2 regions of the Streptomyces sp. NPDC006450 genome follow, and region 2 is predicted to be linked to the other one. Evidence: predicted binding sites of a transcription regulator. Region 2 holds the regulator's gene; the other holds the start of a gene.
What was found. Region 2 encodes HrcA, which represses chaperone genes, less so after heat shock. Its sites were predicted from a motif close to TTNGCACTCNGNNNNNCNGAGTGCNAA; they were not measured.
Positions count from the first base shown of each region.

Region 1: groES (co-chaperone GroES) is a predicted target of HrcA. The motif match lies at 2,461-2,487, and genes of this name have one in related genera.

Region 1 is NZ_JBEXPT010000003.1:38,407-42,791, reverse strand. It holds gene ABZY57_RS02085 (HAMP domain-containing sensor histidine kinase) at 1-1,345, opposite strand, end outside; gene ABZY57_RS02080 (response regulator transcription factor) at 1,338-2,030, opposite strand; gene groES (co-chaperone GroES) at 2,631-2,939, shown strand; gene groL (chaperonin GroEL) at 3,076-4,385, shown strand, end outside.
Region 2 is NZ_JBEXPT010000089.1:14,907-19,291, reverse strand. It holds gene ABZY57_RS23470 (nitronate monooxygenase) at 1-389, opposite strand, end outside; gene dnaJ (molecular chaperone DnaJ) at 581-1,717, opposite strand; gene hrcA (heat-inducible transcriptional repressor HrcA) at 1,718-2,734, opposite strand; gene ABZY57_RS23455 (MBL fold metallo-hydrolase) at 2,889-3,614, shown strand; gene ABZY57_RS23450 (DUF3097 domain-containing protein) at 3,643-4,385, shown strand, end outside.

The DNA.
Region 1 (4,385 bases), on a different contig from region 2:
CGCCCCCGGCGGGCGCCGGGAGCGCGCGGACCTCGCCGCCGTGCGCCCGCGCGATCTCCCGGGCGATGGCCAGCCCCAGGCCGGTGCCGCCGCCGGCCCGGCCCCGGTCCGCGTCCAGGCGTACGAACCGTTCGAAGACCCGGTCCCGGTCCGCCTCCGGGATGCCCGGCCCGTCGTCCGTGACCTCCAGCAGCGCCCAGCCGTCCTCGGCGGAGGCCCGGACCACGACCCCGGTACGGGCGTACCGCAGGGCGTTGTCCACCAGGTTGGCCAGCGCCCGCTCCAGCCGCGCCGGATCCCCGGCGGCCGGTACGGGAAGCCGCGCGTCCAGCCGTAGCGCCACCCCGGGCCCGGGGCGCCGCGCCGCGTCCTCGGCGGCCAGCAGCGCGAGGTCCACCGGCTCGGGACGCGGCGCCGGCCCGCCGTCGAGGCGGGCCAGCAGGAGCAGATCGGCCGCGATGCGCTGGAGCCGCTCGGTATCGGCCAGCGCGGCGGCCACCGACTCCCGGTCGGGGCTGCGCAGCGCCACCTCCAGCCGGGACCGGACGGCCGCCAGGGGATTGCGCAGCTCGTGCGAGGCGTCGGCGGTGAACTGCCGCTGCCGGGCGTCGCCGCGCTCCAGCCGGTCGAGCGTGTCGTTGACCGTCCGGGCCAGCTGCGCGATCTCGTCGGCGCCGCCCGGGTCCGGGACCCGCCGGTCCAGCTCGCTTCCGGTGACCGCCGCCAGCCCGGTGCGGATCGCGGTGACCGGGCGCAGCGCGTGGCCCGTCACCCACCAGGCCAGGGCCGCCGAGAAGGCGATCAGCGGGGGCGCGCCGGCGAGCAGGCCGAGCGCGACGGCCCGGTTGGCGTCGTCCACGTCGCCGAGCACGGTCGCGGCGTAGACGGTGTGCGGGTCGTGCGCCCCCGGCGGGCCGGGCGCGTTCACGGCGACCACCACGCGCCGCTGCGCGCCGGGGCGCGCGGGCGGCAGGACGGCCGAACGCATGTCCTGGCCGGGCGCGGGGCTCAGCTCCGCGAGCTCCGGCGTGTCCTTCAGGTCCCCGCTGGTGGCCGTGACCGTACCGGCCGCGTTCCGTACGAGGACCAGGTCGACCCCGCCCTCGGGCGCGGGCAGCCGGCCCTCGGCCGGGAGGCTTCCGGTGTCGTACTGCGCGGCGGCCTTGCGGGCGGCGAGCTCGGTGCGGCCGGTGGTGTTCTCGATGAGGTTGGCGCGCAGCAGGGTGTAGAGCCACACCCCGCCGGCGGCCAGGACGGCGGCCATCGCGAGGGCGGCGGCCGCGGCGGCGCGGGCGCGGAGGCTGCCGAGCCGGCGGGGCCCGGGGCCCGAGCCCGCTTCAGCCACCGTCCGGGGCCATCCGGTAGCCGGTGCCGTGCACCGTGAGGATCGCTCGGCGGCCGAAGGGGGCGTCGATCTTGCGGCGGAGCGAGGAGACGTAGACCTCGACGATGTTCGGGTCGATGCCGTGCGGGGTGTCCCACACCTCGTCGAGGATGTCCTGCTTGGCGACGGCCCGGCCGGGCTGCTCCATCAGGCAGCCGAGGACGCCGAGCTCGCGGGCGGTCAGCTCGATCTCGTGCGTGCCGCGGCGGCAGCGGCGGCCGCGGGGATCGAGGACGAGGTCGCCGGCCTGCAGCACGCCGGCCCGGGCGGCGTCGTCCGCGGCGGCGGCGCGGCGGGTGAGGGCGCGGAGGCGGGCGGCCAGGACGACGAAGGAGAACGGTTTCGTCAGGTAGTCGTCCGCGCCCGAGTCCAGGCCCTCGGCCTCGTCGTACTCGCCGTCCTTGGCGGTCAGCATCAGCACGGGCGTGGCGAGGCCGTGGGAACGCATCCGGGTGCAGATCTCGTAGCCCGAGAGGCCGGGGAGCATCAGGTCGAGGAGGACCACGTCGTACGGGCCTCCGGTGAGGGCCAGGTCCAGGCCGCGGTGGCCGTCGTGGGCGAGGTCGATCCAGTGGCCGTCGGCGGAGAGGCCGCGCCGCAGTGAGTCGGCGAGGCTGACTTCGTCTTCGACGACCAGGATCCGCATGCCCCAAGCCTCACATACCGGGCTTTCCTCTCTTGGCGCACCGCTCGCACCACTCGGCCCCGGCTGGCCTCCTGGGCTTCGCGCCGCGGGGCCGGACTCCGTCCGGCGGTGCCGGTCGGCGTTGCCGCCACTGCCGTCCCGGCGCGGAGCGGGCGGGCGGGTCCGGGTGGCCGGGCCCTGCGGGGTGAAGTCCCTACCCGCCCTTCCGCCGTTCCCCGGGCGCCGCCCGGGCCCGCGCCTCAGGCGCCGGACGGCTGAAAGTGCTCCGCGCCTCGGCCATTCCAGCCCCTGCGGCGTTTGAGGAGCAGGGGTCCGGGGACTGGTCCCCGGCAGCGGTGCCGCGCGTGCAGGCAGGGGTTCGGGGGCACCCCGAGGGGGCGCGCTCCGGGGCGGATCCAGGCGGCCCCGGCTGCGAAACCAGCGGCGCGTATTGGCACTCCGCTTGACCGAGTGCTAATCCCCGGAATAGTCTCGCGTCTGGCACTCGCCCCTGGTGAGTGCCAACACAGCGACAGGCAGATCCGGCACCCGCGACGACGGATCGACCTGGTCGCCACCTCAGACAGTTAACCCCGGATCTCCGAAGGGGGAGGTCGGATCGTGACGACCACCAGCTCCAAGGTTGCCATCAAGCCGCTTGAGGACCGCATTGTGGTCCAGCCGCTCGACGCCGAGCAGACCACGGCCTCTGGCCTGGTCATCCCGGACACCGCGAAGGAGAAGCCCCAGGAGGGCGTCGTCCTCGCGGTGGGCCCGGGTCGCTTCGAGGACGGCCAGCGTCTCCCGCTGGACGTCACCGTCGGCGACGTCGTCCTGTACTCCAAGTACGGCGGCACCGAAGTGAAGTACAACGGCGAGGAGTACCTCGTCCTCTCGGCCCGCGACGTGCTCGCGATCGTCGAGAAGTAATCACTTCTCCAGTTTTGCTTTGAGCTACGCCCCTGGTCACCCCTGCTGATGCCGGGCGGCGAGGGGCGTAGTTCGTGTCTGACAGGCGGTCGCGGTGAGCGGCCGGGGATAGCAACGAGAGGGCTGAACCGCTCCCATGCCGAAGATTCTCAAGTTTGACGAGGACGCCCGTCGCGCCCTTGAGCGTGGCGTCAACAAGCTTGCCGACACCGTGAAGGTGACGATCGGTCCCAAGGGCCGCAACGTCGTCATCGACAAGAAGTTCGGCGCTCCCACCATCACGAACGACGGTGTCACCATCGCGCGTGAGGTCGAGCTCGACGACCCGTACGAGAACCTTGGCGCGCAGCTCGTCAAGGAGGTCGCGACCAAGACCAACGACGTCGCGGGTGACGGCACCACCACCGCCACCGTCCTGGCGCAGGCGCTGGTCCGCGAGGGTCTGCGCAACGTCGCCGCGGGCGCTTCCCCGGCCGCCCTGAAGAAGGGCATCGACGCCGCGGTCAAGGCCGTCTCCGACGAGCTCCTCGCGACCGCCCGTCCGATCGAGGACAAGTCCGACATCGCCGCCGTGGCCGCGCTCTCCGCGCAGGACCAGCAGGTCGGTGACCTCATCGCCGAGGCGATGGACAAGGTCGGCAAGGACGGTGTCATCACCGTCGAGGAGTCCAACGCCTTCGGCCTGGAGCTCGAGTTCACCGAGGGCATGGCCTTCGACAAGGGCTACCTGTCCCCGTACATGGTCTCCGACCAGGAGCGTATGGAGGCCATCCTCGATGACCCGTACATCCTGATCAACCAGGGCAAGATCTCCTCCATCCAGGACCTCCTGCCGCTGCTCGAGAAGGTCATCCAGGCCGGCGCCTCCAAGCCGCTCCTGATCATCGCCGAGGACGTCGAGGGCGAGGCGCTCTCCACCCTCGTCGTCAACAAGATCCGTGGCACCTTCAACGCCGTCGCCGTCAAGGCGCCCGGCTTCGGTGACCGCCGCAAGGCGATGCTCCAGGACATGGCCACCCTCACCGGTGCCACCGTCATCGCCGAAGAGGTCGGCCTCAAGCTCGACCAGGCCGGTCTGGACGTACTGGGCTCCGCCCGCCGCGTCACGATCTCCAAGGACAGCACCACCATCGTCGACGGTGGCGGCTCCTCCGACGAGGTCCTCGGCCGCGTCAACCAGATCAAGGCCGAGATCGAGTCGACCGACTCGGACTGGGACCGCGAGAAGCTGCAGGAGCGCCTGGCGAAGCTCGCCGGCGGCGTCTGCGTCATCAAGGTCGGCGCCGCCACCGAGGTGGAGCTCAAGGAGAAGAAGCACCGTCTCGAGGACGCCATCTCGGCGACCCGCGCCGCGGTCGAGGAGGGCATCGTCTCCGGCGGTGGCTCCGCTCTCGTCCACGCCGTGAAGGTGCTGGAAGGCAACCTCGGCCTGTCGGGCGACGAGGC
Region 2 (4,385 bases):
AACGAGACCACGGGGACCGGGTCTTCGATGAGAATGGCCAGTTTGGCGTCGTAGCCGTCGTCGCTGGTGCCGATGATGTCCTCGTCGGCGAGGGAGATCTCGTACCAGGAGGCCTCACTGGCGAGGTGCCCGCGGTAGGCCTCCACGACCGCCGGGTCCACGTGCGAGGTCTGCGGCAGGAAGAGGTTGACGCCGAAGGGGCGGCGGGTGAGCGCGCGCAGCCGCTTGATCTCCTGGTACATGCCGTCCGCGGTCTTGTAGCCGCCGGCGAGGAAGCCCAGCCCGCCCGCTTCGCACACGGCGGCCGCGAGCGGCGGGCAGGACGCGCCGCCCGCCATGGGCGCCTGCACGATCGGGTACGCGAAGAGACCGTTCGGTGCGGAGGACATGAGCTGCATCGTGCCATGTCCCGCTCACGGGACCGAATCACCGCATTCGCCTGGCATAGTCCCCTTCACCGGGGTGCCCGAATACCGCCGCCGCCCTGCCGCCCCGCATGCCGCGAGCCCGGTCCGGGGCATCCCCGGACCGGGCTCGCCGGTGTTCTCGTACGCTGCCCGTACGCTGCTCCGCGCGCGGCTCAGCGCCCGTTGAAGGCGTCCTTCAGCCGGCTGAACAGGCCTTGCTGGCCCGGCGCGAACTGGCCGAGCGGCCGCTCCTCGCCTCGCAGCTTGGCGAGCTGGCGCAGCAGGTCCTCCTGCGCCGGGTCCAGCTTGCCGGGGGTGGTGACCTCGACGTGGACGATCAGGTCTCCGCGGCCGCCGCCGCGCAGGTGCGTGACGCCCCGGCCGTGCAGGGGGATCGCCTGGCCGGACTGGGTACCGGGCCGGATGTCGATCTCCTCCAGGCCGTCCAGGGTCTCCAGCGGGCACTTGGTGCCCAGGGCCGCCGCGGTCATCGGGATGGTGACCGTGCAGTGCAGGTCGTCCCCGCGCCGCTGGAAGGTCGGGTGCGGCAGCTCGTGGATCTCCACGTACAGGTCGCCGGCGGGGCCGCCGCCGGGGCCGACCTCGCCCTCGCCCGCGAGCTGGATCCGGGTGCCGTTCTCGACGCCCGCCGGGATCTTGACGGTGAGGCTGCGGCGGGAGCGGACCCGGCCGTCGCCCGCGCACTCGGGGCACGGAGTCGGGACCACGGTGCCGAAGCCCTGGCACTGCGGGCAGGGGCGCGAGGTCATGACCTGGCCCAGGAAGGACCGGGTGACCTGCGAGACCTCACCGCGGCCGCGGCACATGTCACAGGTCTGCGCCGAGGTGCCGGGGGCGGCGCCTTCACCGGAGCAGGTGGTGCAGACGACGGCCGTGTCGACCTGGATGTCCTTGGTCGTGCCGAAGGCCGCCTCGTCCAGTTCCAGGTCGAGGCGGATCATGGCGTCCTGGCCGCGGCGGGTCCGCGAGCGCGGTCCGCGCTGCGAGGACTGGCCGAAGAAGGCGTCCATGATGTCGGAGAAGTTGCCGAAGCCACCCGCTCCGAAGCCGCCGGCTCCGCCGCCGCCCGAGGAGGACAGCGGGTCGCCTCCGAGGTCGAAGACCTGCTTCTTCTGCGGGTCCGAGAGGACCTCGTAGGCGGCGTTGATCTCCTTGAAACGCTCTTGCGTCTTGGGATCGGGGTTCACATCCGGGTGCAGCTCGCGCGCGAGCCGCCGGAATGCCTTCTTGATCTCGTCCTGCGATGCGTCGCGGCGCACGCCGAGAACGGCGTAGTAGTCCGTGGCCACTTACGACTCCGCCAGGATCTGTCCGACGTAACGTGCCACTGCGCGTACCGCTCCCATCGTTCCGGGGTAGTCCATGCGGGTCGGTCCGACCACGCCGAGTTTGGCGACTGCTTCGCCGCCCGAACCGTAGCCGACCGAGACGACGGACGTGGAGTTCAGTCCCTCGTAGGCGTTCTCATGCCCGATCTTTACGGCCATTCCCGACTCACTGGCCTCGCCCAGCAGCTTGAGGAGCACGACCTGCTCCTCCAGCGCTTCGAGCACCGGCCTGATCGTCAGGGGAAAATCGTGTCCGAAGCGGGTGAGGTTGGCGGTGCCGCCGATCATCAGCCGCTCCTCCGCCTCCTCGACCAGCGTTTCGAGAAGGGTGTCGAGGACGGCACGCACCGTCACCCGGTCCTCGTTCTCGAAGGATTCCGGAAGGTCCTTCACCAGCGGCGGCACGTCGGTGAACCGGCGGCCGACGACCCGGCTGTTGAGGCGGGCCCGCAGGTCCGCGAGCGAGGTCTCCCCGAAGGGGGCCTGGCAGTCGACGAGCCTCTGCTCGACCCGGCCGGTGTCCGTGATGAGGACGAGCATCAGGCGGGCCGGGGCCAGCGAGAGCAGTTCCACGTGCCGGACGGTGGACCGGGTCAGCGACGGGTACTGGACGACGGCGACCTGCCGGGTGAGCTGCGCGAGCAGCCGCACCGTACGGCCGACGACGTCGTCGAGGTCCACGGCCCCGTCGAGGAAGTTCTGGATGGCCCGGCGCTCGGGCGTCGACAGCGGCTTGACCCCCGCCAGCCTGTCGACGAAGAGGCGGTAGCCCTTGTCGGTGGGGATGCGGCCGGCGCTGGTGTGGGGCTGGGCGATGTAGCCCTCGTCCTCCAGCACGGCCATGTCGTTGCGCACGGTGGCGGGCGAGACGCCGAGCCGGTGCCGCTCGGTGAGCGCCTTGGAACCGACCGGCTCCTCCGTCCCGACGTAGTCCTGGACGATGGCGCGCAGCACTTCGAGTCTGCGTTCGCTGAGCATCGCGCGCACACCTCCATCGTTTCCGTCGGTTCGTCGACTCTGCTGACACTCTTCGTTGGCACTCCGAGCGTTCGAGTGCCAGAGATCCCCCGGTCAGTGTACGGCGGGGTGGTACACCCGTAGCAAGGGCGGCCCGCCAAGGTAGCGTCGCGGCATGGACGTGCGTTGGGAAGAGGCAGGCTGGGAACGGCTCACCGAACGGGCCGGCCGCAAGCGCCTGCAGGTGTGGGACTGCACCGTGGGACTGGTGGTGGGCCAGGATTCGGCCCTCCTGATCGACCCGGGATCCTCCCTGCGGGAGGGTGCGCTGGTGCGCGCCGAGGCGGAGCGGCTGGCGGGGCGGCGCGTGACCCATCTCGCATTCACGCACGGACATTTCGACCACGTACTGGGTGGCGCGGCGTTCGCGGGGGTCGAGGTCTACGGTCCGGTCGGGCTGGACGCCCTGCTCTCCGTGAGCCGGGAGGAGCTGCGGTCCGACGCGGTCCGCCAGGGCCTGCCGGAGGCCGAGGCGGCCGAGGCGGCGGACCTGATGGTGCTCCCCCGGCACCTGGTGTCGGGCGAGTGGACCCTGGACCTGGGCGGGGTGCAGGTGCTGTTGGCGAACGTGGGCCCGGGGCACACCCGGCACGATCTGGCCGCCTTCGTGCCCGGAGGGCGCGAGGTGGTCTTCTGCGGCGACCTGGTCGAGGAATCGGGCGAGCCGCAGGCGGGTCCGGACGCGGTGCCCGGGCAGTGGCCGGCGGCCCTGGACCGGCTCCTCGCCCTGGGCGGGGACGACGCTCTGTACGTGCCGGGTCACGGAGCGGTGGTCGACGCGGCCTTCGTGCGTGCCCAACGCGACACACTGGCGGCCCGTTTCGGCGTGTCGGACACCTGAGACGGCCCGCTCTCCTACCCTCGGCCGGATGCGTGAGTACTCCCCCGACCTGACCCCGCAGTGGAAGCGCGCCAAGCCCGTCCCGGAGGTGCCGGCCGATCCCGATCTGGTGGTCGAGGTGGCCGGTACGGACTTCTGCGGCGCGGTGGTGGCCTGCGAGGCGGGCACGGTCACCCTGGAGGACCGCTTCGGCAAGCGCCGCGTCTTCCCCCTCGAACCCCGCGCCTTCCTCCTGGACGGCGCGGTCGTGACCCTGACCCGCCCGGCCCGGGGGCCGGTGGCCCCGGCCCGTACGGCCTCGGGTTCCCTCGCCGTCCCCGGGGCCCGGGCGCGGGTGGCCCGGGCGGGCCGGATCTACGTGGAGGGCCGCCACGACGCCGAACTCGTCGAACGGGTCTGGGGCGACGACCTGCGCATCGAGGGCGTCGTGGTGGAGTACCTGGAGGGCATCGACGACCTCCCCTCGGTGGTCGCGGACTTCGCCCCCGCCGCGGACGCCCGACTGGGCATCCTGGTGGACCACCTGGTCCCGGGCTCCAAGGAGTCCCGCATCGCCGCCTCCGTGAGCTCCCCGCACGTCCTGATCGTGGGCCACCCGTACGTGGACGTCTGGCAGGCGGTGAAGCCCTCGGCCCTCGGCATCCGCTCCTGGCCGGTGATCCCGCCGGGCCAGGACTGGAAGACGGGCATCTGCCGGGCCCTGGGCTGGCCGGAGAACACCGGAGCCGCCTGGCAGCACATCCTGTCCCGCGTGACCTCGTACAAGGACCT